Regions from separate parts of the Streptomyces sp. AM8-1-1 genome, predicted to be linked through region 2. Evidence: predicted binding sites of a transcription regulator. Region 2 holds the regulator's gene; the other holds the start of a gene.

What was found. The regulator HspR, encoded in region 2, represses chaperone genes until heat shock. The targets are predictions, from matches to a motif close to TTGAGNNNNNNNNNCTCAA.
Region 1: the regulator HspR is predicted to act here: its motif matches at 7,856-7,874, upstream of lon (endopeptidase La).

Annotation. Positions count from the first base shown of each region.
Region 1 covers NZ_CP135086.1:2,746,579-2,760,886, forward strand. The annotation lists gene RPQ07_RS12245 (pentapeptide repeat-containing protein) at 1-332, opposite strand, end outside; gene RPQ07_RS12250 (M4 family metallopeptidase) at 418-3,252, opposite strand; gene RPQ07_RS12255 (helix-turn-helix domain-containing protein) at 3,409-4,416, shown strand; gene RPQ07_RS12260 (trypsin-like serine peptidase) at 4,526-5,344, shown strand; gene lon (endopeptidase La) at 5,428-7,833, opposite strand; gene RPQ07_RS12270 (protealysin inhibitor emfourin) at 8,386-8,691, shown strand; gene RPQ07_RS12275 (rhomboid-like protein) at 8,805-9,686, opposite strand; gene RPQ07_RS12280 (spermidine synthase) at 9,997-10,686, shown strand; gene RPQ07_RS12285 (response regulator transcription factor) at 10,778-11,515, shown strand; gene RPQ07_RS12290 (HAMP domain-containing sensor histidine kinase) at 11,512-12,633, shown strand; gene RPQ07_RS12295 (multifunctional oxoglutarate decarboxylase/oxoglutarate dehydrogenase thiamine pyrophosphate-binding subunit/dihydrolipoyllysine-residue succinyltransferase subunit) at 12,914-14,308, shown strand, end outside.
Region 2 covers NZ_CP135086.1:3,924,263-3,938,570, forward strand. The annotation lists gene lxmK (class V lanthionine synthetase subunit LxmK) at 1-500, opposite strand, end outside; gene RPQ07_RS17650 (hypothetical protein) at 497-1,390, opposite strand; gene RPQ07_RS17655 (flavoprotein) at 1,387-1,968, opposite strand; gene lxmA (lexapeptide family class V lantibiotic) at 2,069-2,284, opposite strand; gene RPQ07_RS17665 (ABC transporter ATP-binding protein) at 2,484-4,238, shown strand; gene RPQ07_RS17670 (hypothetical protein) at 4,304-4,822, shown strand; gene RPQ07_RS17675 (LuxR C-terminal-related transcriptional regulator) at 4,999-5,235, opposite strand; gene RPQ07_RS17680 (helix-turn-helix transcriptional regulator) at 5,410-6,402, shown strand; gene RPQ07_RS17685 (hypothetical protein) at 6,554-6,784, opposite strand; gene RPQ07_RS17690 (hypothetical protein) at 6,931-7,179, opposite strand; gene RPQ07_RS17695 (heat shock protein transcriptional repressor HspR) at 7,423-7,878, opposite strand; gene dnaJ (molecular chaperone DnaJ) at 7,880-9,070, opposite strand; gene grpE (nucleotide exchange factor GrpE) at 9,101-9,751, opposite strand; gene dnaK (molecular chaperone DnaK) at 9,748-11,619, opposite strand; gene RPQ07_RS17715 (sugar transferase) at 11,892-12,455, shown strand; gene RPQ07_RS17720 ((Fe-S)-binding protein) at 12,586-14,308, shown strand, end outside.

The sequences.
Region 1 (14,308 bases), 1.2 Mb from region 2:
AGCTGACGGACGACGGGGAACACCGCGAACATCTGTGCGGCCGTGTCGGGGGCCGACCTCCAGTCCTTGCCGCCGAAGGTCGACAGGGAGACCTTCTGCCCGGCGCCGAAGCAGTCATAGACCGTGCAGCCGGTGAAGCCGCTCGGCCGCAGCCGGGTGTGGATGCCGCAGCGGAAGTCGGCGGCGAGGTTGGGGCAGGGGGTACCGGCGTCCTTGTCCAGCGCGAAGTCCGCGGACCGGGTGAAGGGCAGGGCCACACAGCACAGCCCGAAGCAGTTCCCGCAGTCCGCCCTCAGCTCGCCGTTCCCGGCCGGCCGGGACGTCGTGTTCATCACTCCATTGTGGCGGACCGGACGGGACCCCCGGCGCACGGGCGCCGGGGGTCCCTCAGTCCCTCATGTCATCCGTGCGAGCAGGTCAGCCGCACTGACCCGCGGGACGGTCCCGGGTGACCAGGTCGGTCCAGCCGGTGGTGCCGTCGATCCAGACCACCTGGCGGCCGGAGACCGCGGCCGGGGAGATCTGCTCACCGCGGTTGCAGGACAGCCGGTCCTGCTGTGAGCCGTCGGTGGTCAGCTGCCAGATCTTCGGCAGCGTCTCGTTGCGCAGCGCCAGGTCGGGCAGCTGGCTGTTCACCGTGACGGCGGTGTCGGAGACCGTGAGGTCGAAGGAGACCAGCGCCTTCGGCTTGCGCTCCGCACTGATGTCGACCGTGCCGGTGCCGTCCAGCGCAGACCGGCGGATGCCCATCTGACCCTCGTCGTTCAGGTTCTCGTCCACGAGCCAGAAGGCGTGGGTCGCGTTCACCCCGGTCTGGCCGAGGATCTGCGGCTCGCCGAGCTGCTGGGCCAGGGCCGCCTTGCCGGTCTTCAGGTCGAGGATCTCGACGCCGAGCTTGTAGTCGTCCGGGGTCGGATACAGCTTGGCGTAGGAGAGCTTTCCGTTCCTGATCGCCGGCAGGGCGGTCAGGATGTCGAAGCCGCCGCCGTCGACGAGCGTGGGCCGGGTGTCCCCGGGACGCAGATAGCTGACATGGCGGTCGCCGAAGATGCCGGACGTCTCGAAGACGACGACACCGTTCTCCACCCGCAGTCCGCTGATGTCGCTGAACGAGGTGTAGAGCTTCTTGATCGGCCCGCCGGCGACCGGCCGGGACAGGATGTCCAGGCTGGTGGTGCCGTACGCCGCCCACACGACGGTCTTGCCGTCGGTGGCCGGGTAGACGTGGTAGCGGCCGTCGTTCGGGCTGACCAGCTTCGCCGCGCCCTTGCCGTCGGTGCGGCCCGTGTAGACCGAGTACGGCTCGGAGCCCTCGTCGTTGGACTGCGAGACGACCCACTGGCCGCCGCCCGCCTGGGCGCCGGTGCCGGTGGTGTTGATCTTGCCCAGCAGCTGGTCGGAGTCGACGCCGAGGGCGTCCTCCCAGCCCGCCACGATGCCGTGGGCGTTGAAGGAACGCTTCACGGCGTTCAGCTGCTTGGCGTTGACGCCCAGGTCCTTGGCGGCGGCGAGGACGGCGTTGCGGCCGTCGGTGAAGCCGTCAAGGGGGGTCAGGTACTCCGCGAGCGCCTTGTAGACGATCCGGTCGGCGAGTTCGCCGCCCACGTCCTGGCGCAGGTCCCACAACGCACCGGAGAAGATCGTGGAGTTGAGGTGCACTCCGCCGTTGTCGGTGGAGTAGGTGACCCCGAGGAAGTTCTTCGAGGTGTTCGCACCGTCGTTGAGGTCGCGCAGCGCACAGGCGCGGGGCGCCGCCGTACGGCAGAGGTCCTCGCCGATCAGACCCGAGTCCGGGTCGTCCATGGAGGCGCCGGACGCGGCCAGGTCGATGGCGTTGCCGAAGTAGTCGGCGATGGCCTCGTTGAGAGCGCCGGACTGGCCCGCGTAGACCAGGTTGGCGGTGTTCTCCACGACGCCGTGGGTCATCTCGTGGCCGACGACGTCGAGGTCGGCGGAGAGCGGCTTGTACTCCTCGTCGCCGCCGCCGTAGACCATCTTCTGGCCGTCCCAGAAGGCGTTGACGTACGGGAAGCCGAAGCTGGTGACGCCGACGAGGGAGTTGACCGTCATCCCGCGGCCGTCGAGGCTGTCGCGGCCGTGGGCGTCGCGGTAGTAGTCGTAGACCCGGCCGGCGGCCCAGTGCGCGTCGACCGCGCCGGCGTCGGTGGCCTCCTTGCCGACGTCCTTCGACGGGTCGGCGAACTCCTTGATGCCGCCGGGCCAGACGCCCAGGACGTCATTGACGTCCAGTTGCCGGGCGTCCCAGGTGGTCAGCGTGTTCTTGCTGCCGGCCGCCATGCGCTCGGTGTCGCTCATCAGGTACTTGGCGGCGTTCCCGTCGAAGACGAGATTCAGGCCGACCTTGGTCCCGTCCAGCTTGACGCCCGTGCCCTCGGAGCCGGGGATCGCGTCCGCCGTGGCGGAGCCGGCTCCTCGCGCGGCCGCCCTGGGGGCCGTGCCCGACGCGCCGTTGCGCTGCTCGGCCAGTGTCTTGATGCTGCTGAACTGCAGGACCGGATAGCCGGCGCGGGCGTCGATGAAGACCTGCTGGAGCACGGGTTCACCGGTGGTGGGGTTCGTGCCGCGCACGGTCACCTGGTGGGCGAGGACGCCCTCGCCCCGGGGGATCACCACGAGGCCCGCGACCGAGCCGGTGAGAGCGGCGGCGCGGGCGGACTGGGCGCCCTTGGCGCGGATGGCGTCCGCCTTGCTGAGCGTCTTGCCGCCGAGCCGGGCCGCCGTCGCGGCGACCGCCCGTCGCACGGCGGTCTCGTTGCTCACCGTGGCCTGGGTGCCGGTCTTCAGACCGGTGAAGTACTTGCCGGAGGTGCCGGTGACGACCCGCTTGCCGGCCTGGTGCTCCATGCGGACGACGTACTGCCCGCCGAACACCGGTATCCCATGGTGCTTCTGCTGGAGCCGTACGGTTTCTTCCTTGCCGCGCTCGACGGTCGCGACCGGAGCGAGGTCGCGCCGGGCGTCCGCGATCCGGTAGCGGCTCTCCTTGGCGTCCAGATGGCCACGGGCCGCGTCCGCGGGGCTCGCCTTGGCGTCCGCCGCCTCTCTGATGCCGTCGACGAGCGACGGGGTGGCCGTGCCTGCCCCCGGCAGGACGTCGGCGGGCGGTGCGGCGGCCGGCGGGGTGGCCGCCTGAGCCGGTACCGCCGTCAGCAGCAGCCCTGCCGCGCCGAGCAGCGCGGCGAGACCGGTCCCCCTGGTAACTCCCGGTCTCCGTGTGCTTGTTCTGGCCATGCGCACAGTTCGTACCCCTCCCACGTGCTGGTCAAGCCGTAAAGGTGGTCATGGCCATGCAACCTGTGAGGCGCCAACCGATCAATGTGGTCGACGTGTTGACAAGTGGACACGCACACTTGTGTGGCCCGTGAAGACAAGGTGAGAATCCGATGCATGAGCGAGGGGGAACTGCAGACCCTCGGCCTGGGGGCCGCCGAGGAACGCACCTACGAAGCACTGCTCAAGGAACGGGGACTCCAAGCGGAGGAGCTGGCCCGTCTCCTGGGACTGCCGCGCGACCGTCTCGACGTGGCGCTCGGGCATCTCGTCGAACACGGGCTGGCCGTCCCGGCCGACGGGGACGGCGCGCTGCCGCACCCTGCGGCGCCCGCCGCCGCGATCCGTACGCTCATCCACCGCCGCCAGGCCGAACTGCATCTTCGCTCGGCCGAGCTGGAGCGATTACGTATGACCGCGGACCGGATCGCCGGACGGCTGATGTCCGGCTCACCCACCGCCCCGGAGGGCGGGATCGAGGTGGTGACGGGTCCGCGGGCGATCGGCGAACGGGCGGAGTACCTGCTGGCGTCGGCGGAGCGCGAGGTCGCGATCCTCGACCGCCCGCCATATGTGAAGGGCCCGCGCGACGGCAGTGCCGGGCGGTCCGGGCTCGGGATCGAAGCACTCCTCGACCGCGGGATCGAGGTACGGACCGTCCTGGACCGGGACGGACTCGCGACACCGGGCCGAATGGGCTCGGTGGCCGGACTGGTCGAACGGGGCCTGCGGGCCCGGGTCACGACCGCCGTCCCCACCAAACTGATCTGTGTGGACCGCCGGATCACCCTGCTCCCGCCGACCGACGCGGCGGACCCGAGGGCCACCGCCCTGGTCATCGGCGACGCCCTGCTGCACAACGCGCTGGTCCCCCTCTTCGAGACGGTCTGGGAACGCGCCACGCCCCTCGGCGGCCCGGACGGCGAGGACTGCACACTCCCGAAGGCGCAGAAGGAACTCCTCGGTCTGCTCGCGGCCGGCCTCAAGGACGAGGCGATCGCCCGCCGACTCGGGGTCCATGTGCACACCGCCCGCCGCAGAATCAGCCATTTACTGGCGACGCTGGGCGCGGAGACCCGCTTCCAGGCGGGCGCGCAGGCGACGTTGCGGGGCTGGCTGGACTGACGGAGCCGAGGCCGGCGCGGACCGACACGGTGAGAGAGGCCCGGGGAGTGTGATCACCGGCTCTCGGGTGATCACTGGACTCACCGCCGTCGGCGGGCAAGATGGCCGGATGACGTGGTTCGCTCTCCCGAAGAGGCTGCCGAGGTGGCCGGCCGCCGCGCTGCTCACGGCCGTGACGGCATGCGGTGGTCCGGTCTCGGCCACTCCCGACACGGATGGCGGTCCCCCGCCCCTGCCGCCGGGGCCCTCGCCGCAGTCGTCGGCGGCGCCGTTCGCCGGGCCCGCCTCTGCCGGGGTGCTGCTCGACGAGGACGGCGTGCACTACTGCTCCGCGAGCGTCGTGGACAGCCCGCGGGGCAATGTCGTCGCCACCGCGGCCCACTGCGTCTTCGAGTACGGCAGCTACATGGAGAACGTCACCTTCGCGCCCGGCTTCACCGGCCCGGGCAAGGGCAAGGCGCCCCACGGGCGGTGGAAGGTCCGCGCCATCCAGGTCGACGACCGCTGGCGCAGGAACACCGACGCCTCGGATGCCGTCGACTACGCCTTCCTCACGCTCGAACCCGATGCGAAGGGCCGCGACGTCCAGGACGTCGTGGGCGGCACCCCCGCCGACTGGGCCTCCCCGGCCGAGCGCCGGGTGACCGTCGTCGGCTACCCCAACGCGGAGCACAACCCGCAGAACCGGCCCATCTCCTGCACCACCGACACCCGGCAGGACCCGGAGCTGGACGTGTCGGTGCGGATGGAGTGCGCCGGATTCTGGGACGGCACGAGCGGCGGTCCCTGGCTCGCCGACTACCGCGACGCCGAACACCCGGGCCGGATCATCGGCGTGACCAGCGGCGGACAGACGGACCGCGAGTCGACGGCGGTCCGCTTCACCGCGGACGCCCGCAGGCTGTACGACAAGGCGGCGAAGGCCTAGATCACGGGGACGGGCGGACAGCACGGAGCCCCGGGCGAAGGGGTGTTCCCTCCGCCCGGGGCTCCCGCGTCACCGGACTTCCGTCAGGCCGCCACGGTCACGGCGACCTCCGCCGGGGCCAGCGCGATCTCCAGCACCTGCCGGACATCCGTCACCGGGTGCACCTCCAGCTTCTCGAGGATCTCGGCCGGGACGTCGTCCAGGTCGGCCTCGTTCCGCTTCGGGATCACGACCGTCGTCGTACCCGCCCGGTGAGCGGCCAGCAGCTTCTGCTTCAGACCGCCGATCGGCAGCACCCGTCCGGTCAGCGACACCTCACCGGTCATCGCCACGTCCGTACGCACCAGCCGTCCGGAGAGCAGCGACGCCAGCGCCGTCGTCATCGTGATGCCGGCACTCGGGCCGTCCTTGGGGACCGCGCCCGCCGGGAAGTGGATGTGCACACCCCGGTCCTTCAGGTCGGCGACCGGCAGCTCCAGTTCGGCGCCGTGCGAGCGGAGGAAGCTCAGCGCGATCTGCGCCGACTCCTTCATCACGTCACCGAGCTGACCGGTCAGGGTCAGTCCGGAGCCGCCCGTCTCCGGGTCGGCCAGCGACGCCTCGACGAAGAGCACGTCGCCGCCCGCGCCGGTGACGGCGAGACCGGTGGCCACACCGGGCACCGCGGTACGGCGCTCGGCCGGGTCCTGCGCGGCCTCGGGCACGTGGTGCGGCCGTCCGACCAGTGCGCGCAGCTGCTCGGAGCCGACGGTGAACGGCAGTTCCCGCTCACCCAGTTCGTGCTGGGCCGCCACCTTGCGCAGCAGCCTGGCCACCGAGCGCTCCAGGTTCCGCACGCCCGCCTCACGGGTGTACTCGGCGGCCAGCTTGCGCAGTGCCGAGTCCTCCAGGACGACCTCGCCGGGCTCCAGGCCCGCCCGCTCCAGCTGACGCGGCAGCAGGTGGTCCCTGGCGATGACGACCTTCTCGTCCTCGGTGTAGCCGTCCAGCCGGACCAGCTCCATACGGTCGAGCAGGGCCTCCGGGATGGCCTCCAGGACGTTCGCCGTGGCGAGGAACACCACGTCGGACAGGTCGAGTTCGACCTCCAGGTAGTGGTCGCGGAACGTGTGGTTCTGCGCCGGGTCCAGGACTTCGAGCAGCGCGGCCGCCGGGTCGCCCCGGAAGTCCGAGCCGACCTTGTCGATCTCGTCCAGCAGGACCACCGGGTTCATCGACCCGGCCTCCTTGATGGCGCGGACGATCCGGCCGGGCAGCGCGCCCACGTAGGTGCGCCGGTGGCCGCGGATCTCCGCCTCGTCGCGTACGCCGCCGAGCGCGACCCGGACGAACTTGCGTCCCATCGCGTGTGCGACGGACTCGCCGAGCGAGGTCTTGCCGACGCCGGGCGGGCCGACGAGTGCCAGCACCGCGCCGCCACGCCGTCCGCCGACCACACCGAGTCCTCGGTCGGCGCGGCGCTTGCGCACCGCCAGGTATTCGGTGATCCGCTCCTTGACGTCCTGAAGGCCCGCGTGTTCGGCGTCCAGGATCGCCTTGGCGCCCTGGATGTCGTACGCGTCCTCGGTCGTCTCGTTCCACGGCAGTTCGAGCACGGTGTCGAGCCAGGTCCGGATCCAGGAGCCCTCCGGGCTCTGGTCGCTGGACCGCTCCAGCTTCTCGACCTCCTTGAGGGCCGCTTCGCGGACCTTCTCGGGCAGGTCGGCGGCCTCGACACGGGCCCGGTAGTCGTCGGACTCGTCCTCGGCGCCGTCGCCGTCGAGCTCACGCAGCTCCTTGCGCACGGCTTCGAGCTGCCGGCGCAGCAGGAACTCGCGCTGCTGCTTGTCGACGCCCTCCTGGACGTCCTTGGCGATGGACTCGGCGACATCCTGCTCGGCCAGGTGCTCGCGCAGCTGCTCGGTGGCGAGCTTGAGGCGGGCCACCGGGTCGGCGGTGTCGAGCAGTTCGATCTTCTGGGCGGTGGTCAGGAAAGGCGAGTAGCCGGAATTGTCCGCGAGCTGCGAGACGTCGTCGATCTGCTGGACACGGTCCACGACCTGCCAGGCGCCGCGCTTCTTCAGCCAGTCCGTGGCAAGAGCCTTGTACTCCTTGACCAGGTCGGTGACCTGTCCGGGCAGCGGGTCGGGAACGGTCTCCTCGATCCGGGTGCCCTCGATCCACAGAGCGGCGCCGGGGCCGGTGGTGCCCGCGCCGATCTTCACACGGCCGCGGCCGCGGATCAGGGCACCGGGGTCGCCGTCGGAGAGCCGGCCGACCTGTTCGACGGTGCCGAGCACGCCAGTGGCGGCGTACTGGCCGTCGATCCGAGGAACAAGAAGCACCTGTGGCTTGCTTGCCCCACTGGAGCGGGCAGCGGCCTGTGCGGCCTCCACCGCGGCGCGTACGTCGGTGTCGGAAAGGTCCAGAGGCACCACCATTCCGGGCAGCACGACCTCGTCATCGAGCGGCAGCACGGGCAGGGTGAGTGGTGTGGACGTCAAAGCCATGATCTCCCCTTAGGCAGTGAAGTTGAGCTATGTCGACTCAATGCATGAGGGGCCGCAGATGTTCCCCGGCCTCTGTTCGCTCTCAGCGATCAGCCCTCCAGGTGAGGGAGAGGGCAGCGGACAGGCAGGGCGCTTCTCAGCCGAATCGCCCTCGACGGGACCGCCGGGTCGCCCATACTGCGGCGACGGACCACGGCCGGAGCTCAGCCCTCCCGAGCGGAGCACCGGACGCCGGCGGAGCGATCCGAGGGAGGTGTGCGGCCGATGACACGTCTCGGGCGCGGCACGGCGGGGGCAGTGGCGGCGGTGCTCGTCATGGCCTTCGCGGCGGGGTGCGGGCAGGGCGGGGACACGGGAGCCGGGGACGGCACGGACGGCACGGGCGGCCCGCAGAGTTCGCCGGCCTCTTCGCCTTCTTCCGCCTCACCGCCGTCCGCTTCTTCTGCGCCGGCCCCTCCTGCGCGGACCTCTCCGCCTCCGCAGCCCTCACCGCCGCCCGCTTCGTCGGCGCCCGCCCCGCCACCCCCGGCCGCCGGACGGCAGCTGGTCGCGATGACGGTCACGGGCGGGATCGCCGGTGTGCACAACCGACTCGTGGTCCGCGAGGACGGCACCTACACGACGACGTCGAAGACCGGGGCGGAACGTTCCGGCCGGATGAGCCCGGCGGAGCTGGCCGAACTGCGCGGGGCCCTGAAGAGGGCCGACTTCGCCCGGCTGCCGAGCACGGCGACCGGGAGCCCCGTCATGGACGGATTCACCTACCGGATCACCCACGCCGGCCACACGGTCACGACGGACGACACCGCCGAGGTGCCGAGGCTGCGCGAGGTGATCGCGGCCCTGCCCGAGCGGTAGGGCCGGCACCCGGGTCCGGTTGCCGGACCGGGACCGGCGTACGGCCCGGACCGGACCGGACCGGCGTACGGGCCGCCGGGATCAGACCGGGACCGGCGTACGGGCCGCCCGGATCAGACCGGCACCGGCGTACGGCCCGCGGTGCGTCCCGCCCAGCGGCGGACGGCGGGCCAGCAGGCGAGACCGGCGAGCAGGGCGAGCGGATGGCCCCAGTCGGTGAGCGGGTCCGTGAAGGCGAGCAGATCCTGCAGAAGCATTATCGAGACGAAGCCGAGGACCGTGACCCGCAGGACGGGGCTCAGCAGTCCGGCGAGCGCGCCGATGCTCGCCATCAGCCCGAAGCTGATGCCGTAGTCGAGCCGGTGCAGCGAGGTGGCGGGCAGATGACCGGCCGCCACGGATATACCGACCGGGACCTCGGTCGCCAGGGTCGCGCCGACATGGCCGACGAGAAAGACGAGAGCGGTGCGCGGACCGCCTATGCGGCGTTCCAGCGCGGTCAGCACGACGACGAAGGCGATGGCGTACGGGGACGCCAGACCGCCGGCGATCCACAACGCGCTCGCGCCGAGAACCAGCAGCGGCCTGTCCGCCAGATGGGCGACATCGGTGCTGGATCCGTGCAACAGCGCGGAGACGGTGGCGGGGTCCCCGTAGCGGGCGAAGAGGGAGGTCGCGAGCAGGACGAGGAGATAGCCGAAGGTGAAGGGAGTGCCGGTCGGAGTGGGCAGCAGCCGCAGAGCCTGCCGCCACCGGGGCGTCCGCAGAGGGCCGGCGGCCGGAAAGGGCACGGCGGCAGGCTGTGCGGCGCGTACGGGCCCGGTCCGCTGCGCCGGAATCGCGGGGAGCAGCTCCGTGAGCGCGGCCTGCTCCCCGAGCACCGGATCGGTACGGCCTCCATGAGCCTGGACCGGCGTGGTGCGGGGGCGCGCGGCTCCGTCGCCCGCGCTGGTCCGGTCGCGCCTGGTCCGGTCGCCCTTCGTGTGCTGATGCACGGCGTGAGGCCCCTTTCGCCAAGCCCCCGAACAAAACCCCACCCAATGCGATCAGCGTGACCCGCGTCTATGACGTACGCCACACGAGGCAACCTCCGCCCTCGTCCGTGCGTCGCGGGCCGCGCACCCGGCCGCCGGGCCCCGCCGTGACGCGCGTGTTCGCCGTCGGCGCGAACACCGCACGCGTGCGGGCGCCTGCACGGGGCAGGAGCCCCTCGGGCCCGCGCTCCGGAATATCGGTTTGTCCCGGTCGCGCCGTCCCGCAAGCATGGTCGACGCCATCGACGGCCAGCCATCCGGAGGTACTGCCATGCCGCTGCACGCCGACGCCGAAACTCCCGTCACCCTCGACCGGCGCGAGGGGCCCTACGGAGAGATCGTGCTGCGGCAGCGCGGGGAGCATCACGAGATCATCGCCAACGGGTGCTTCCTGATGGACACCTCCGACGGACGCTCCGAACGGCTGCTGGTGGACGCTGCGAGCGAGGCGCTCACGGCCAATGGCAAACATCCGTCCGCCCTGCTCATCGGCGGGCTCGGGGTCGGCTTCTCGCTGGCCCACGCCGCCGCCGACCCCCGTTGGCGCCGGATCACGGTGGTCGAGCGCGAGCAAGCGGTCATCGACTGGCACCGCACGGGACCGCTCGCCCGGATCTCCGGCGGGGCACTCGGCGATCCCCGTTGCGTGATCCTGCACACGGACCTCCTCACGCATCTGCGGGAGTCCGCCGATCACTACGACGCCCTGTGCCTGGACATCGACAACGGACCCGACTGGACCGTCACCGACGACAACGAGAACCTCTACTCCCCGGACGGACTCGCCGCCTGCCAGGCCCGGTTGACGCCCGGTGGAGTACTGGCCGTGTGGTCGGCCCAGCCGTCTCCGGCTTTTGAGGATGCGTTGCGGAATGCCGGATTCACCGGGGTAAGAACCGAAGAGATCCGCCTTGCCCGAGGCGTACCTGACGTGGTCCATCTCGCCGTCAGCCCTGCGTAGCCGGGACGCCGTGACTGCCTTTACGCTGCTCACCTACACACCGGATCAAATAACCAGATGCAACTCGCGAGAACGCGTACAGGGGCGGGCGATGGAGCAGACACACACCACGCACAACGGCGTCGCGGCCACGCCAGGCGCTCAGCGCCGGGTGCTGGTGGTCGAGGACGACTCGACCATCGTGGACGCCATCGCCGCCAGGCTGCGGGCCGAGGGCTTTCTCGTCCAGACGGCCTCCGACGGCCCCGCCGCCGTCGACGCGGCCGAGGCCTGGCAGCCCGACCTGATGGTCCTCGACGTGATGCTTCCGGGCTTCGACGGTCTCGAGGTCTGCCGCAGGGTCCAGGCGCAGCGCCCGGTACCGGTGCTGATGCTCACGGCCCGCGACGACGAGACCGACATGCTCGTCGGGCTGGGCGTCGGCGCCGACGACTACATGACCAAGCCGTTCTCGATGCGTGAGCTGGCGGCCCGGGTACATGTGCTCCTGCGCCGGGTGGAGCGTGCCGCGCTCGCCGCGGTGACACCGCGCAGCGGGATCCTGCGTCTCGGCGAGCTGGAGGTCGACCACGCCCAGCGCCGCGTACGTGTCCGCGGTGACGACGTGCACCTGACGCCCACCGAGTTCGATCTGCTGGTGTGCCTCGCGAACACCCCGCGCGCCGTCCTGTCCCGCGAGCAGCTTCTCGCGGAGGTGTGGGACTGGGCCGACGCCTCGGGCACCCGCACCGTCGACAGCCACATCAAGGCGCTGCGCCGGAAGATCGGCGCCGAGCGGATCCGTACGGTGCACGGCGTCGGATACGCCCTGGAGACGCCTGCCCCATGAGGCGCCGCCTCCGGGACGAGCCGCCCGGCCGCCCCGACCGGCTGAACCGGCTGCGGTCCGCCTCCCTGTCGATCTCGATCAAGACCAAGCTCGGCGCGCTCGTCGTCGTCTCGGTCTTCATCACCACGGGGCTGCTCGTCGTCGCCCTGCGCACACAGACCGAGCTGCGCTTCATCACGGTCTTCTCGGTGATAGCCACGCTGCTGATCACCCAGTTCGTGGCGCACGGCCTGACCGCGCCGCTGGACGAGATGAACACCGTGGCCAAGGGCATATCGCACGGTGACTACACCCGCCGGGTGAGCGGCGCCGACCGCCGTGACGAGCTCGGCGACCTCGCCTCGACGATCAACCGCATGGCGGACGACCTGGAGGCGGTGGACCGGCACCGCAAGGAGCTGGTCGCCAATGTCTCGCACGAGCTGCGGACCCCCATCGCCGCGCTGCGGGCCGTCCTGGAGAACGTGGTCGACGGGGTGTCCGCGGCCGATCCCGAGACGATGCGCACGGCGCTGAAGCAGACCGAGCGGCTGGGCCGGCTGGTCGAGACGTTGCTGGACCTGTCCCGGCTGGACAACGGGGTCGTGCCCCTGCGGGCCCGGCGTTTCGAGGTGTGGCCGTATCTCTCCGGGGTGCTGAAGGAGGCCAACCTGGCCGCCGCCCATCGCCGCGTGGCCTCGGGCTCGGGCAACCACACCCGTACCGACGTGCATCTCCATCTGGACGTCTCACCGCCCGAGCTGACCGCGCACGCGGACGCCGAGCGGCTGCACCAGGTGGTCGCCAATCTGATCGACAACGCGGTGAAGCACTCGCCGCCGCACGGCCGGGTGACGGTCCGGGCGCGGCGCGGCGCCCAGCCGGAGTCGCTGGACCTGGAAGTGGTCGACGAGGGCCCGGGCATTCCCGAGCAGGAGCGCCACCGGGTCTTCGAGCGGTTCAACCGGGGCAGCATCCTGGCCCCGCACGGCAAGGGCAGCGACGGCGGTACGGGTCTGGGCCTGGCCATCGCGCGCTGGGCGGTGGATCTGCACGGCGGGCGCATCGGCGTGGCCGAATCCGCCCGCGGCTGCCGGATCCGGGTCACCCTTCCGGGAATCCCGTCGCCACGCGGTTGACGTAGGGTTCGAACCGGAACCGGCTGTTCAGCGTGATGTTCTGTGAGGACGGGCCCGCGCGGCCGTTCCTACGGCGGGCCGGAGGGCCACGGCCACGGTGTCGCCGACCCGTGGCGCGGTCGAACCGTGCTTGTTTCCCGCCATTGTCAGCCCCGAAACCCGCCTTTCGGTGTGACTTGCGCGACGATGACCAGCCCGGCCTGCATCTCCCGGCCAGGGAGGCGTAGCCTTAATTCCCGCTGTCCATCACCTTGTGAAGCGGAAGAGGGCGGTTGCCGCCGTGTCGTCTCAGTCCCCCAGTAACTCGAGCATCTCGACCGACCAAGGCGCGCAGGGCGAGAACCCTGCCGCCGCATTCGGGCCCAATGAGTGGCTCGTCGACGAGATCTACCAGCAGTACCTCCAGGACCCCAATTCCGTCGACCGCGCCTGGTGGGACTTCTTCGCCGACTACAAGCCTGGCGGCGGCAGCTCTGCCGCCACGGCGGCGAAGCCCTCCGACGGAAGCACGGCCGCGGACGCTGCTCCCGCGCAGCCCGGTACCGCAGCCGCGGGGGCTGCGGGTACCGCCGGTCAGACCGGCAGTGCCGCAGCGAACGGCGTGAGCGCCGCTCCGCAGGCCGCACCCGCCGCGAAGGCCCCGTCCGCGCAGCCCGCCGCACCGGCCCAGGCCGCTCCCGCGGCGAAGGCGGCCCCGGCCGCCGCGCCCAAGGCGGCGCAGCCCGCTCCGGCCAAGGCCGCGCCGGCGAAGGCCGCACCCGCCAAGGCGGAGGCCGCGAAGGCCGCACCGGACACCGAGGCCCCCTCGGGACCCGAGTACGTGACGCTGCGCGGCCCCTCGGCCGCCGTTGCGAAGAACATGAACGCCTCGCTGGAACTGCCGACGGCCACGTCCGTGCGCGCGGTCCCGGTGAAGCTGCTCTTCGACAACCGCATCGTCATCAACAACCACCTCAAGCGCGCCCGGGGCGGGAAGGTCTCCTTCACCCACCTCATCGGGTACGCGATGGTGCAGGCCCTCAAGGCCATGCCGTCGATGAACTACTCCTTCGCGGAGAAGGACGGCAAGCCCACCCTGGTCAAGCCGGAGCACGTGAACTTCGGCCTCGCCATCGACCTGGTGAAGCCGAACGGCGACCGCCAGCTGGTCGTCGCGGCCATCAAGAAGGCCGAGACGCTCAACTTCTTCGAGTTCTGGCAGGCGTACGAGGACATCGTCCGCCGCGCCCGGAACAACAAGCTGACGATGGACGACTTCACCGGCGTCACCGTCTCGCTGACCAACCCCGGCGGCCTCGGCACCGTCCACTCGGTGCCGCGTCTGATGCCCGGGCAGTCGGTCATCATGGGCGTCGGCTCCATGGACTACCCGGCCGAGTTCCAGGGCACCTCGCAGGACACCCTGAACCGCCTGGGCATCTCCAAGGTGATGACCCTCACCAGCACGTACGACCACCGGGTCATCCAGGGCGCCGCCTCCGGCGAGTTCCTGCGGGTCGTCGCCAACTTCCTGCTCGGCGAGCAGGGCTTCTACGACGACATCTTCCAGGCGCTGCGCATCCCCTACGAGCCGGTCCGCTGGTTCAAGGACATCGACGCCAGCCACGACGACGACGTCACCAAGGCCGCCCGGGTCTTCGAGCTGATCCACTCCTACCGGGTCCGCGGCCACGTC
Region 2 (14,308 bases):
AGCCACCGCAGCGGCGGCAGCGGCGCCTCGCTCGTGTCGATCCCCTCCGCGCCCTCGGGGTCAAGGGAGTGCAGGGTGGCGACGGCCCTGCCGGCGGCCCGGCACAGGTCCTCGCCGAAGTCGCCGTCGAGGGCGGCCTCCGAGCCGGATCGCGCGCCGGGCAGCAGACGGTAGGCGCTGATCGCCGCTTCCTCGTGGGTGCCGAGGTGCTCGGGACAGCGGAGCGGGGATTGCGGTGCCAGCCCGGCGGCCAACTGCTCGAAGGCAAGAGCGCGTTGCAGTTCGGGGCTGGTGCCGTCGGGGCCGCGGGCCACGCTCTTGACGAAGACCTGTGCGCCGCTGCCGGTCGTACCGGCCCAGTTGTCGTTGCGTCCGCCGAACGACGTGAGCCCGTCGGGCACGAACGGCCCGAGGCCCAGACGCTCCAGCAGCTCGTTCACCTGCGGCGCGGCCTCGGTGGGCCGGTACCGCAGCAGTGCAGGCTCGGTCGTGGTGGTCATGACTCTCCCTGGGGGACCGCCCGGCGGCCCTCCTCGTCGATCAGCTCGGCGGTGAAGTCGAGATAGCCGTGCAGTTCGTCGCTCCAACCGCCGAAGGTGGCGAAGTCCTGCATGTGTGTGGCGACGCGCAGCACGGCGCACCGGCCGACGGCGACCGGGTCGGGGCCCGGGCCGTACGCGTCGAGAAAGCCGCGCCGCAGATCGTCATTGCCGAAGTACGGCATGGCCCAGGCGAGTTCGACGAGGTCGCCGAGCATCCACCCGAGGTCCAGTTCGGGCCGGCCCACGGCCAGGTCCTCGCCGGTCAGCAGCGCCACGCGGCCCCGGCTCAGGGGCGGTACCAGCGCGCCGACGGAGGCCCAGCCGTGGACCAGGTGTGTGCCCAGGACGGCGTCGTCCGCCCAGGAGGCCAGTCGTGCGGTCCGCCGCTCGCCCCACACGTCCCGGGCGTGCCCCCGCAACCGCTGTGCCGATTCCGGGAGCTGTTCCCCCGAGATCCACGCGGCGAGCCGTCGCAGCCCGGGCGGGATCCGCGGCGGGCCCGGTACCCGGACCCGGTGCACCGCCCGCAGGGTGCGGGCGGCCGACACCAGCGAGTGGGCGGCCAGCCGCCTGGCCTGCGGGCGGGGGTCCCGCAGCCAGGCGGCGAGGGAGGCCGAGCCGGCGGCCCGGTGGAGCAGCCCGTCGCCGTACGGTTCCGCGACAGCCGCGAGGGCGGCCCCGGTCCCGGGATCGAGGTGCGGTACGAGGGGCGCGAGAGGTGCGGTGAGCGGCCGGGCCGCGAGCGGTCCTGGCAGATGCCACCAGAGGAATCCGCCGGCAGGATCGCGCAGGACCCGGGTGAGCTGGAGATCCGTCCCGTACTCGGCGACGGGAGCCGCGGTGGTCACACGGCCGCCTTCGCCGTGGCACGTTCGACGCACAGGTCGTACAGCTCGTTCAGCGGCGCCGCACCGCCGTCCGCGGCCTCTCCCGTACTGGCGCTCTCGGTGACGATCGTGGGCGCGAGCACCACGCCCGGCCGGTTCCGCAGCACCTCCAGATGTGCTTGGACCACGGGGCTCCCCAGGGAACCGGGCGGAAGCGAGGGTGCGACACCCACGAGGGCGTCGGTGGAGTGGAGGGCCAGCATCAGCGGTGTGTCGGCGACACCGAGCGCGAACCTGCTCACGAAATTCAGGGTGGCGGGATGCACCAGGACGAGATCGGCCCAGCGGGCAATGTCCACATGCGGGACATCCAGCCCGGAGAATTCGTTCCAGTCGTCGACGACGACATCCCTTCTGGACAGGACGGAGACCGCGTCCCGGGAAACGAAACGGCAGGCGGACCGGGTGAGTGCGACCCGTATCTCCGTATCGGGAAGGGAATTGTTCAGCCAGTTGATCCAGAAGGGCAGAAAGGCCACCTGGAGCGCTCCCGTTCCGACGACGAGTACGCGCCCGAACCGGGTGTCCGGAAGATCCATGACGCCTCCTCGTGGGCTCGGCGGACGGGACGGGGCCGGGTCCGGCCGGCAGCGCGGGCGCGCCGGCCGGACCCCGAGGCTCAGCTCACGGCAGGCGTGATCAGCACTTCTTCTCGACGGTCTTCGCGGCGAGGGAGCCGAGCGCGGCGGCACACTGCTGCGAGGAGCGGGCGGTGATGATGGTGGCGCGGATCGCCCACGGGATGGTGGGGCTGAACGCCGGGGCGGCCTCCTTGCCGTCGTGCAGGCCCAGCTCCTCGGCCGAGGTGTAGGCGGTGTAGCCGTCGAACAGGTCCTTCTCGGAAACGTTCTGCATGAGAATTCCTTCGGTGGGTAATGGCCCTTGAGGGCTTGTCCGTTGCGGACAGATCGATAGTGGCCCACCTCGCGGACGCGGCACCATTGGCTGTTGCGGCAACGACCGTTGCGGCATTGCCGCTCGGGGCATAGCCGGTCCCGGCATAGCCGCAAGCGCCAATTCCCCGCGCACATATAGAGGGACTAGAAATACCGGGGTGAACACACCTGACGCAGAACAGCCTCCGGCCGAGCGGCCCGCGCTGCGCGCGCTGCTCTCGTATGCGCGGCCGCACCGCGGAGTCCTCTCGGTGGTGCTGCTGCTGACCCTGCTGGGCAGCGCCGCCGGCCTCGCCCAGCCCATGGTCATCCAGTCGGTCCTCACCAAGCTGATGACCGGCAGCAGCCTGCGCGACGACATCCTTCTCCTGGTCGGGCTGCTGGTCCTGTCGATAGGACTCATGTGGTCCCAGGCCTGGTTGAGCGAGCGCACCGCCGAACGCGTGGTCCTCCAGGTCCGCCGCGGCCTCATCTCCCGGCTGATCCGGCTGCGCACCGGCGAACTGGACCGCACCGAACCGGGCGGCCTGACCACCCGCGTCACGTCCGACTCCACGCTCGTGCAGCACGCGGCCACCGGCGGGCTCATCCAGCTCGTCGACGGATCGATCCATCTGCTCGCCACCATCGTGCTGATGGGCATCACCAGTCTGCCGCTGCTCGGCATCACCTCGGGTGTGCTGCTCGTCATCGGGGTCGCCATGGGTGTGGTCATGCCGCGCATCCGCCGGGTCACCACCGAGGCACAGCGCTCCGTCGGCGACATCGGCGCCGCCCTCGACCGCTCGCTGGGCGCCGCCCGCACCGTGAAGGCCAACGGCGGTGAGGCGAAGGAGACCGAACGGGCCACGGCGGCCGCCGAGAACGCCTATCGCGCCGGACTCACCGGTGCCCGCTACCACGCCATGATCGCCGTGCTCTCCGGCCTGATCGTGCAGGCGTCGTTCCTCGCGGTCATCGGCTTCGGCGGCGCGCTCGTCGCCACCGGCACCCTGGACCTGGCGGCCCTGATCGGCTTCCTGCTCTATCTGTTCAACCTGGGCGGTCCCGTGCTCTCCCTCGTCGGCGGAACGACCGCGCTCCAGCAGGGACTCGGCGCCCTCGCCCGTATCGAGGAGGTGCGCGGGATGGAGGCGGAGGACGACGTGGACGACCAGCCCGCCGCCCCGGTCGGCCCGCCGCCGCGGGTCACCGTCGAGAACCTGACGTTCGGCTATCCCGGGCGGACGCCCACGCTCGTGGGCACCAGTTTCACCGCGCCCGCCGGCGGCATCACGGCGATCGTGGGCCCCTCGGGCTCGGGGAAGACCACCGTCTTCTCCCTGATCCAGCGGTTCTACGACCTGGACGGCGGCAGCATCCTCCTCGACGGCACCGACATCCGCTCGTTCACCCGGGCCGAGCTCAGGCGCCGTATCGCCTATGTCGAACAGGACTCCCCGATGCTCGCCGGCACGATCCGGGAGAACCTCCTGTACTCCGCTCCCGACGCGAGCGAGACGGACATCGCGGACGTGCTGCGCAAGACACTCCTGGACGGCTTCGTGGCGGGCCTGCCCGACGGGCTCGACACCGCCATCGGCTCCCGCGGCCTCGCCCTGTCGGGCGGTGAACGCCAACGCCTCGCCATCGCGCGCGCGTTGCTGCGCCGGCCCCAGGTGCTCCTCCTCGACGAGGTCACCGCGCATCTGGACGGCCTGAGCGAGACAGCTCTGCGCAAGACGGTCGAACAGGCCGCGGAGGACTGCACGGTGCTGCTCATCGCGCACCGGCTGTCCACCGTGACCTCCGCGGACCAGCTGATCCTCTTCGAGGGCGGCCGGGTTCGCGACCACGGGCTGCACCAGGACCTGCTCGCAAGGAATGATCTCTACCGGGACCTCACCGCGACCCAACTGGCCGCGGCCCACTGAGCACCACCCGACACACTGTTGTGAACCGTCAGTTCTGACCACGCTGAAGGACCGAAGGACCCCCCATGAACGACACCGCCCCCACACCCGCCCCCGTCCAGGACGACCGCTTCGGAGAGCTGCGCGTCCGGCTGGAGGGCCAGGAATCCCTGCTGGTCGAGGGCGAGGCGATCCCCCGGATCACCCTCGACCGCGCGCCGGACTCGGAGAAGGACGACCACATCGCCATCGGCACCCGCGACCCCGAACAGCTGACCCTGCGGATCGACGGCACCCCGGCGAAGCTGACCCCGTCCAAGGGCCGTCTGACCCGGCGTTCGTACGCCGTGGACGTCGACCACGCGGGCACGTCGTACCGTCTGGTCCCGGACTCCGTCCCGAGCAGCCGCCTCGTCCGCGACGGCCTGCACATCGGCGACTTCTCCTCGGACGGCGACGGCCGGGTGATAGCGGAGTGGCGCGAGGACGCGAAGATCGAGCCGCTGGACGCGGCGGTGGGCTACGCCCTCGCGGCGGCCTTCGGCACGGGCGCCCAGCCGATGTGGATGATGGCGATCGACGCGGTGGCCACGGCCCTTCCGTAGCAGGGGACTTCGGGCGCTCCGGGGACGGTCCGGAGCGCGGAGCCGTCCGTGGCTCCCGTGGCCGGCGGGCTGTCCCGCACTCGGGCGCCCGAGACGCGAAAACGCCGGACGGGCGGGGAGGTCCCCGGCCGTCCGGCGTTCGCACGCTCAGCGCGCTCAGGCGCCCCGTCCCACCGTCAGACGCGGACGCCCCTGATGTCGTCCGCGTACAGGTTCGACACGAGCGCCGCCTCAAAGCGCGACTTCAGATTCAGCTTCCGCACGATGCTCGTCGTGTGCGCCCTCACCGTGCGTTCGGCGATGCCCAGCCGGCGTGCCACCCACCGGTTCTGCTCGCCGCTCGCCAGCAGGAGCAGCACCTCCAGCTCACGCTCCGTGAGCCGGGTGAAGTCCAGTACGTGTCGATCGGTCACTGATATCAAGGCTGCCTCCTTCATTGATCGTTCACCGTCCCCCGTCCATCGACCGGTCCGGGCCCTCGCAACGCCTTTACCGTTGAATTACCCTCTCCTTGATCACTTCGGTGGCTCGCGCAGCATCTGACCCATGCCCGGCGGGCCATCGGCAGGACGGCACGGGGGGCAACAGTGAGCGGCGCAAGCCTGTCCATACTCGGACTGACAGCCACGGAGGAGCGTGTCTACCGGCACTTCCTGAGGAATCCGGACACCTCCGCCGAGGACATCCATGTCCTCCTCCACGCAGCGCGCGAGGAAGTCGAAAAGGTGCTGGAGCGGCTCACGGAACTGAGCCTGCTGCGCACGGGCGAGGCCGGCGGGACCGTCGCCGCCGACCCGGAGAACGCGGTGGACCGCCTCACCGACCTGCGGCTGCGCGAACTGCACGACCAGCTCCGCCAGGTCACCCAGTCCCGGCATCTGATCGCCGGGCTGCGGGCCGAGCAGGACGCGCGCCCGCTCGTGACCCAGGGGGTCGAACGGCTGGAGGTCCTCGCCAGGCTCCGCGACCGGATCGACGACCTGGCCTTCTTCGCCCGCGAGGAGATCCTCTCCGTCGAGCCGTACACGGCTCTGACCCCGGAGAACATCGCGCACTCCCGGCCGCTCGACACCCGCTGTCTGCGGCGCGGTGTGCGCATCCGCAGCGTGGTGCTGCGCGAGGCGCTCGACCACCCTCCGACCGTCGCCTATCTGCGCGAACTGACCGTGCAGGGCGCGGTGATCCGCGTCGCCGACAGCCTCTCGGAGCGCATCCTCGTCTACGACCGGCAGACCGCACTGGTCCCCGTCGATCCGGTGGACACCGCCCGCGGCGCGCTGGTCACCCAGCAGGCCGGGCTGGTCTCCAACATCCTGGCGCTCTTCGAGAAGATCTGGGACCACGCGACGGATCTGCCCGCCCTCACGGACACGGAGTCCGCGCCGTCGGGCGTGCTCTCCGGTGTCGAGCAGCAGGTCCTGGAGGAGATGTGCCGGGTGGCCAAGGATGAGACGGGCGCCCGGAACCTGGACATCTCGGTCCGTACGTACCGCCGCCATGTGGCCGATGTGCTGCGCATCCTGGGGGCCAGCAGCAGACCTCACGCGGCCCTGCTGGCCCGGGAGAAGGGCCTGATCTAGCCACGGCGGGCGGCCGGCGTCACCAGCGCGGTCACACGGCGGGCGGCGGGTGTCGCGGACGCTGCCACACGTCGGGCGGGCGGCGTCACCAGCGCGGCCACACGCCGGGCGGCGGGTGTCGCGGACGCTGCCACGCGGCAGGCGGGCGGCGTCACGGACGCGGCGCCGTCTCCCGCCACCCCGGCGGTCCCTCCCTGAGCGCGGCCCTGAGCCGCTCCTGTACGACATCGGTTCCGGCTCCCCCCGCCGAATGGACCCGCAACCAGATGCGGTCCTCCTCCACCCGCTGCCCGCAGACCCAGTCCGCGGGCAGCATCCCGATGAGCCTGATGACGGCGATCTCCCCCGGCGCCGCGTCCGCGACGACGCGAACGGCGTGCAACTCGGCGCATCCCCCCGCCGCCGCGAAACCCCCTGCCCCCGCAGGCCCTTCCACCCGTGCGGGCCCGTCGGGCTCCGCGTGTACCCCTGCCCCCACGCCCCCTTCCGGTGCCGCGGGTACCTCCCGTGCCCGCTCGTCCGGCACCCTCACTGCCAGCCGTTGACGCACATCGCCACGTTGCCCACCACCGTGGAAAGGGGCTTCGGCAGGGGCAGCCCGCAGAGCTTCCCCGCCACCTCGACCGCCAGGCCCGACTGCCCGTGCACACCCTGACCGCCGGTGTTCCCGGCCCCGGCCGGTCCGGCCAACGCCTGGGCCGGCGCCGCCAGTGCGAGCACGGCCACGCCCGAGATCAGGGCCGCGGTGCTCTTTCTGGCAACAGTGCTGACGCTCATCGCTCATTCCCCCACAAACCTCGCGTGCTGACTCTTTCCTGCCGGCGAGTTCCAGCCTGCCAGCGGGTCCGGACGCACTCCACCGAGATCGCTGTCAGCTTGCTGCACCGGGGGGTCAGCTATATGCCAGCGGACAGCACGACGGCGGGGCCGGAGAGCGTGTCGCTCTCCGGCCCCGCCGGGTGTCCTGCTGGAAGGCCCCGTACCGACAGCTCCTGGCTGTCGGCCGCGGGCCGAACGGTCCTACTCCGAGGTCCGCTTGGGCCGCCACACCACCAGCGCGCTCGCCTGCTGCACATCCTGGTACGGCACGAGATCGCGCCGGTACGAGGCGTGCACCTGGGCCTCACGCTGCTGCATGGCCGCCGCCGCGCCCTCGACCGCCGAAGCCAGCTCGGCGACGCGGGACTGGAGCGCCGCGACCTGGTTCTCCAGTTCGATGATGCGCTTGATACCGGCCAGGTTGATGCCCTCGTCCTGCGACAACTGCTGGACGGTGCGCAGCAGTTCGATGTCGCGGGCCGAGTAACGCCTGCCCCGGCCGGGGGTTCTGTCGGGAGAGACCAGACCGAGACGGTCGTACTGACGCAGGGTCTGGGGGTGCAGGCCGGACAGCTGGGCCGCCACCGAGATCACATACACCGGTGACTCGTCGGTCAGCTGATAAGGGTTCCGGCTACGTCCGCTCCGGCCATCCATCTCATGCTCCCTTCGCGGCCTGGAACAGCTCGGCCCGCGGGTCCTCTTCCGCGGTGGCTTCGCGGTAGGCCTCCAGCGCTTCCTTCGCCTTGTCGCTCAGCTCCTTGGGGACCGCGACCTCGACGGTGACCAGCAGATCACCGCGGGTGCCGTCCTTGCGGACGGCTCCCTTGCCACGGGCCCGCATCGTACGGCCGTTGGGGGTGCCCGCGGGCAGCTTCAGCGTCACCGGCGGGCCGCCCAGGGTCGGCACCTTCACCTCGCCGCCCAGCGCCGCCTCCGTGTAGGTGACGGGCACGGTGATCGTGAGGTTGTCGCCCTTGCGGCCGAAGACGGGATGGGCGTCGACGTGCACAACCACGTACAAGTCGCCCGCTGGACCGCCCCGTTCGCCCGGGGCGCCCTTGCCGCGCAGCCGGATCCGCTGGCTGTCGGAGACGCCCGCGGGGATCCTGACCTGCATGGTGCGCGAGGAGCGGGCACGCCCGCTGCCCTTGCAGACCTCGCAGGGGTCCTGCGCGATGAGCCCGCGGCCCTTGCAGTCCACGCACGGGTCGGTCAGCGAGAACGAGCCGCTGCCGCCGCGCGAGACCTGGCCGGTGCCGACGCAGGTCGGGCACACCCGGGGTGTGCCGTTCTTGTCGCCGGTACCCGCACACGCCTTGCACGCCGCCGAACTGGACATCCGCAGCGGGACCGTGGCCCCGTCGACCGCCTCGGTGAAGCTGAGCGTCACCTCGGACTCGATGTCCTGGCCGCGGCGGGGCTGCGTCCGCGTACCCGCGCCGGTGCCGGCGCCGCGGTTGAACAGCCCGCCGAAGACGTCGCCGAGGCCGCCGCCGAAGCCGCCGGCACCTCCGCCCTGCGGCCCGCCCTGGGCGCCCCCGAAGAGGTCGCCCAGGTCGAAGTTGAAACTGCCGCCGGCGGCACCGGGCCCGGCCCGGAAGCCGCCGTTGCCGAAGAGGGCGCGCGCCTCGTCGTACTCCTTGCGCCGCTTGGGGTCGCCGAGTACGTCGTTGGCCTCGGAGATCTCCTTGAAGCGCTCCTCCGCCTTGGTGTCGCCCTTGTTGGCGTCCGGGTGGAACTCGCGGGCGAGCTTCCGGTACGCCTTCTTGATCTCGGCCTCGGTGGCGTCCTTGGGGACGCCGAGAACCTTGTAGTAGTCCTTCTCGACGAAGTCCTTCGTGCTCATCGACGTCCCTCCTCTCGGACGATCATTGCGTCAGCCCTCGTCCGGGCCACCGCTCTCCTCGTCGTTCGCCGTCTCGTCCTTGGGCGCCGCGCCCGGCTGGGGCTCGGCCACCGCGACCCGCGCGGGGCGGATGGTCCGCTCGCCGATGCGATACCCCGGCTGAAGCACCGCGACGCACGTGGTCTCGGTGACGTCCGGTGCGTAACTGTGCATCAGCGCCTCGTGGATCGTCGGGTCGAAGGGCTCGCCCTCCTTGCCGAACTGCTGCAGGCCCATCTTGGCGGCCGCCGTCTCGAGAGATTCGGCGACCGACTTGAACCCGCCCACGAGTTCCCCGTGTTCACGGGCGCGGCCGATGTCGTCGAGCACGGGCAGGAGCTCGGTCAGCAGAGCCGCCGTGGCGATCTCCTTGACCGTGATCCGGTCGCGCTCCACACGACGGCGGTAGTTCTGGTACTCGGCCTGGAGCCGCTGGAGGTCGGCCGTGCGCTCGTTGGCAGCCGTACGGACCTGGTCCAGCTGTGCCGTCAGACCGGCAATCTTTGCTGCGTCCCCTGCCGGGGCCGCCGGGCCCTCCTTCTCGGAGGACTCGGCGGGCTCGGCGGCGTCGTCAGATGTCGAGCCGGAGGGGACGGAGGGGTTCTCGTCGTGCTCGTCGAACCCCGGAGTCTCCTCCGTCACGCGGCACCACCCTGACGCCCGGAGTCCTTCTCGTCGTCGACGATCTCGGCGTCCACGACGTCGTCGGCGGCGTCAGCGGACTGACCCGCGGCACCGTCCTGCGCGCCCTCGCCGCCACCGGCGGCCTGGCCGGCCTGGGCGTCGGCGTACATGGCCTGGCCCAGCTTCTGCGAGACGGCGGCGACCTTCTCGGTCGCGGTGCGGATCTCGGCCGTGTCCTCGCCCTTGAGCTTCTCCTTGAGCTCGCCGAGCGCCTCCTCGACCTCGGTCTTCACATCGCCCGGGACCTTGTCCTCGTTGTCCTTGAGGAACTTCTCGGTCTGGTAGACGAGCTGCTCGCCCTGGTTGCGGGACTCGGCGGCCTCGCGGCGGCGGTGGTCCTCGTCCGCGTACTGCTCGGCCTCCTGGCGCATCCGGTCGACCTCGTCCTTCGGCAGCGAGGAGCCGCCGGTGACGGTCATCTTCTGCTCCTTGCCCGTGCCCAGGTCCTTCGCGGTCACGTGCATGATGCCGTTGGCGTCGATGTCGAAGGCGACCTCGATCTGCGGGACCCCGCGCGGGGCCGGCGGCAGACCGGTCAGCTCGAACATCCCGAGCTTCTTGTTGTACGCCGCGATCTCGCGCTCGCCCTGGTAGACCTGGATCTGCACCGACGGCTGGTTGTCCTCGGCCGTCGTGAAGATCTCGGACCGCTTGGTCGGGATCGTGGTGTTGCGCTCGATGAGCTTGGTCATGATGCCGCCCTTGGTCTCGATACCGAGGGACAGCGGGGTGACGTCGAGGAGCAGGACGTCCTTGACCTCACCCTTGAGGACACCGGCCTGGAGCGCGGCGCCGATGGCGACGACCTCGTCCGGGTTCACGCCCTTGTTGGCGTCCTTGCCGCCTGTGAGCTCCTTGACGAGCTCGGCGACGGCGGGCATACGGGTCGAGCCACCGACGAGAACGACGTGGTCGATCTCGGAGAGCTGGATGCCCGCGTCCTTGATGACGTTGTGGAACGGCGTCTTGCAGCGCTCCAGCAGGTCGGCGGTCAGCTGCTGGAACTGAGCGCGCGTCAGCTTCTCGTCCAGGTGCAGCGGGCCCTCGGCCGATGCCGTGATGTAGGGAAGGTTGATCGTCGTCTCGGTCGAGGACGAGAGCTCGATCTTCGCCTTCTCCGCGGCCTCGCGGAGACGCTGGAGAGCCATCTTGTCCTTGCCCAGGTCCACGCCGTGACCGTTGGCGAACTGCTTCACCAGGTAGTCGACGACACGCTGGTCCCAGTCGTCACCACCGAGGTGGTTGTCACCGTTGGTCGCCTTCACCTCGACGACGCCGTCGCCGATCTCCAGCAGCGAGACGTCGAAGGTGCCGCCACCGAGGTCGAAGACCAGGATGGTCTGGTCGTCCTTGTCGAGGCCGTACGCCAGGGCGGCCGCGGTGGGCTCGTTGACGATACGCAGCACGTTCAGACCGGCGATCTCGCCGGCCTCCTTCGTCGCCTGGCGCTCGGAGTCGTTGAAGTACGCCGGGACGGTGATCACCGCGTCGGTGACCTTCTCGCCGAGGTAGGACTCCGCGTCGCGCTTCAGCTTCTGCAGGATGAAGGCGCTCATCTGCTGCGGGTTGAAGTTCTTCCCGTCGAGCTCGATCTTCCAGTCGGTGCCCATGTGGCGCTTGACCGACCGGATGGTCCTGTCGACGTTGGTGACCGCCTGGCGCTTGGCCACCTCGCCGACCAGCACTTCACCGTTCTTCGCGAAGGCGACGACGGACGGCGTGGTCCTGGCACCCTCGGCGTTGGTGATGACGGTGGGCTCGCCGCCCTCCAGAACGCTGACGACGGAGTTAGTCGTGCCCAGGTCGATGCCGACCGCACGTGCCATGTCAATTCCTCCAGCAGACTTGAGTAGATCTCGCTCAAGGATGCATGACCCGGTCTCCGTAGTCAACAGACCTGAGTCGACCCCACTCAACTTTTATCCCGCTCTTATATGCATACTGCGCCGTGACCAGTGCCGCTTGCCCGGCCGGACGGCCTCACACGCGTGGCGCAGCGATCGAATGGCGTCCTTCTGCCAGAGTCGTAGCCGCAATAGCGCCAAACGCGCAAAAATACGGTCAAGGCCAGTCAACAGCGGAGGAAGGGTGTGTGCCCATGATGCCGGTCGAGCGGTTGACGCCCGTCAGGCGTGTTTCCGCCAAACGCCTGATGGATGTGACGGGCGGCCTGCTGCTGCTCCTTCTCCTGGCCCCGCTGATGTCCGTCATCACCCTCGCGGTCGCCCTGACCTCACGGCGGACGGCCCTCGTCCGGCACCGGCGCATCGGCCTCGCGGGCCGCCCCTTCGGCATACTCGCCTTCCACGCGGCCCCGGGCACCCGCACCGGACGCCTTCTGCGCCGCCACTTCCTCGACGAGCTGCCCCAGCTGATCCACGTCGTCCGCGGAGAGATGTCGCTGGTGGGCCCGCGTCCGCTGCGCCCCGAGGACGCCGACCCCGCCGTCGGCGGCCTCCGCACCCGTCTCGGAGTGCGCCCCGGCCTCACCGGCCTCTGGCAGGTCAGCGGCCGCTCCGAAATGCCCTGGGAGGAGAAGGCCGTCCTCGACCTCCACTACGTCGAACAGCACTGGCTGGGACTCGACCTGGCGATCATGGTCCGTACCCTGCCCGCCGCTCTCGCCGGACGCCGCCCGCGCGTCCCGGTGAGGCATGCCTGAGCGACACAGATCACCGGCCGCCCAGCTACAGTGCGGCGGAATAAGTGGGTACTCTCAGCACGGACTGGATAAGTTACCGCTTAGTAGTGCTGGATAGTTTCCCACCCTCGCAGGCCCGAGGAGCCCCCTCATGCAACTCGCCGCGATCATCGTGTCGTTGGTTCTGACCGTGGTCGGCGTTGCGCTCATCGCCCGAGCCGTCGCGCAGATCTACCGGTTCGTGAAGCTCGGCCAGCCCGTGCCTGCGGGCAGCCGGACCGACGACCCCAAGCAGCGCACGATCACCCTGGTCAAGGAGTTCCTCGGCCATACCCGTATGAACCGTTGGGGGATCGTGGGCTTCGCCCACTGGTTCGTCGCCATCGGCTTCCTCACCCTGCCGCCCACGCTGGCGCAGGCGTACGGGCAGCTCTTCGAGGCCGACTGGGTCCTGCCGATCCTGGGCGGCTTCCTGCCGTTCGAGATGTACATCGAGTTCATCGGTCTGATGACGGTCGTCGGCATCGTCATCCTGATGGCGATCCGGCTGCTGAACCTGCCGTCCCGCGCGGGCCGCAAGTCCCGCTTCGCCGGCTCGAAGGCCTGGCAGGCCTACTTCGTCGAGTACGTCATCCTCACCATCGGACTCGCGATCCTCGCCCTGCGCGGGCTCGAGGGCGCGATCCACCACGTGGACCACTACGAGGCCGCGTACTTCGTCTCGTACCCCCTGGTCCTGGCGTTCAAGGGACTGAGCGTCTCCACGCTCCAGACGCTGATCTACTTCACCGCGATGATCAAGATCGGCACCTCGCTGATCTGGATGATCACGGTCTCGCTCAACACCAACATGGGTGTCGCCTGGCACCGCTTCCTCGGCTTCCCGAACATCTGGTTCAAGCGGAACGCCGACGGCTCCACCGCCCTCGGCGCGCTCCAGCCGATGACGAGCGGCGGCAAGGAGATCGACTTCGAGGACCCGGGCGAGGACGACGTCTTCGGCGTCTCCCAGGTCGAGCAGTTCTCCTGGAAGGGCATCCTCGACTTCTCCACGTGCACCGAGTGCGGCCGCTGCCAGTCGCAGTGCCCCGCCTGGAACACCGGAAAGCCGCTCTCCCCGAAGCTGCTCATCATGTCGCTGCGCGACCACGCGCACGCCAAGGCCCCGTACCTGCTGGCCGGCGGCGGCAAGACGATGGAGGGCGAGGAGAAGGCCTCCGAGGAGCAGCTCAAGGACGTTCCCGCGGCCGCCCTCGCGGAGGCCGAGCGTCCGCTGATCGGCACGCTCGAGGAGAACGGCGTCATCGACCCGGACGTGCTGTGGTCCTGCACCACCTGCGGTGCGTGCGTGGAACAGTGCCCGGTCGACATCGAGCACATCGACCACATCGTCGACATGCGCCGCTACCAGGTGATGATCGAGTCCGCGTTCCCGTCCGAGGCGGGCACGATGCTCAAGAACCTGGAGAAGAAGGGCAACCCCTGGGGGCTGGCCAAGAAGCAGCGCGTCGAGTGGACCAAGGAGGTCGACTTCGAGGTCCCGATCGTCGGACAGGACGTCGAGGACCTCACCGAGGTCGAGTACCTGTACTGGGTCGGCTGCGCCGGCGCCCTGGAGGACCGGGCCAAGAAGACCACCAAGGCCTTCGCGGAACTGCTGCACATGGCGGGCGTCACGTTCGCGATCATGGGCGGCGACGAGAAGTGCACCGGTGACTCGGCCCGCCGCCTCGGCAACGAGCCGCTGTTCCAGCAGCTCGGCCAGGAGAACGTCGCGATGCTGAACATGGCGTTCGGCGAGGACGACGAGGACGAGTCGACGAAGAAGCCCAAGGCTTCGAAGAAGATCGTCGCGACCTGCCCGCACTGCTTCA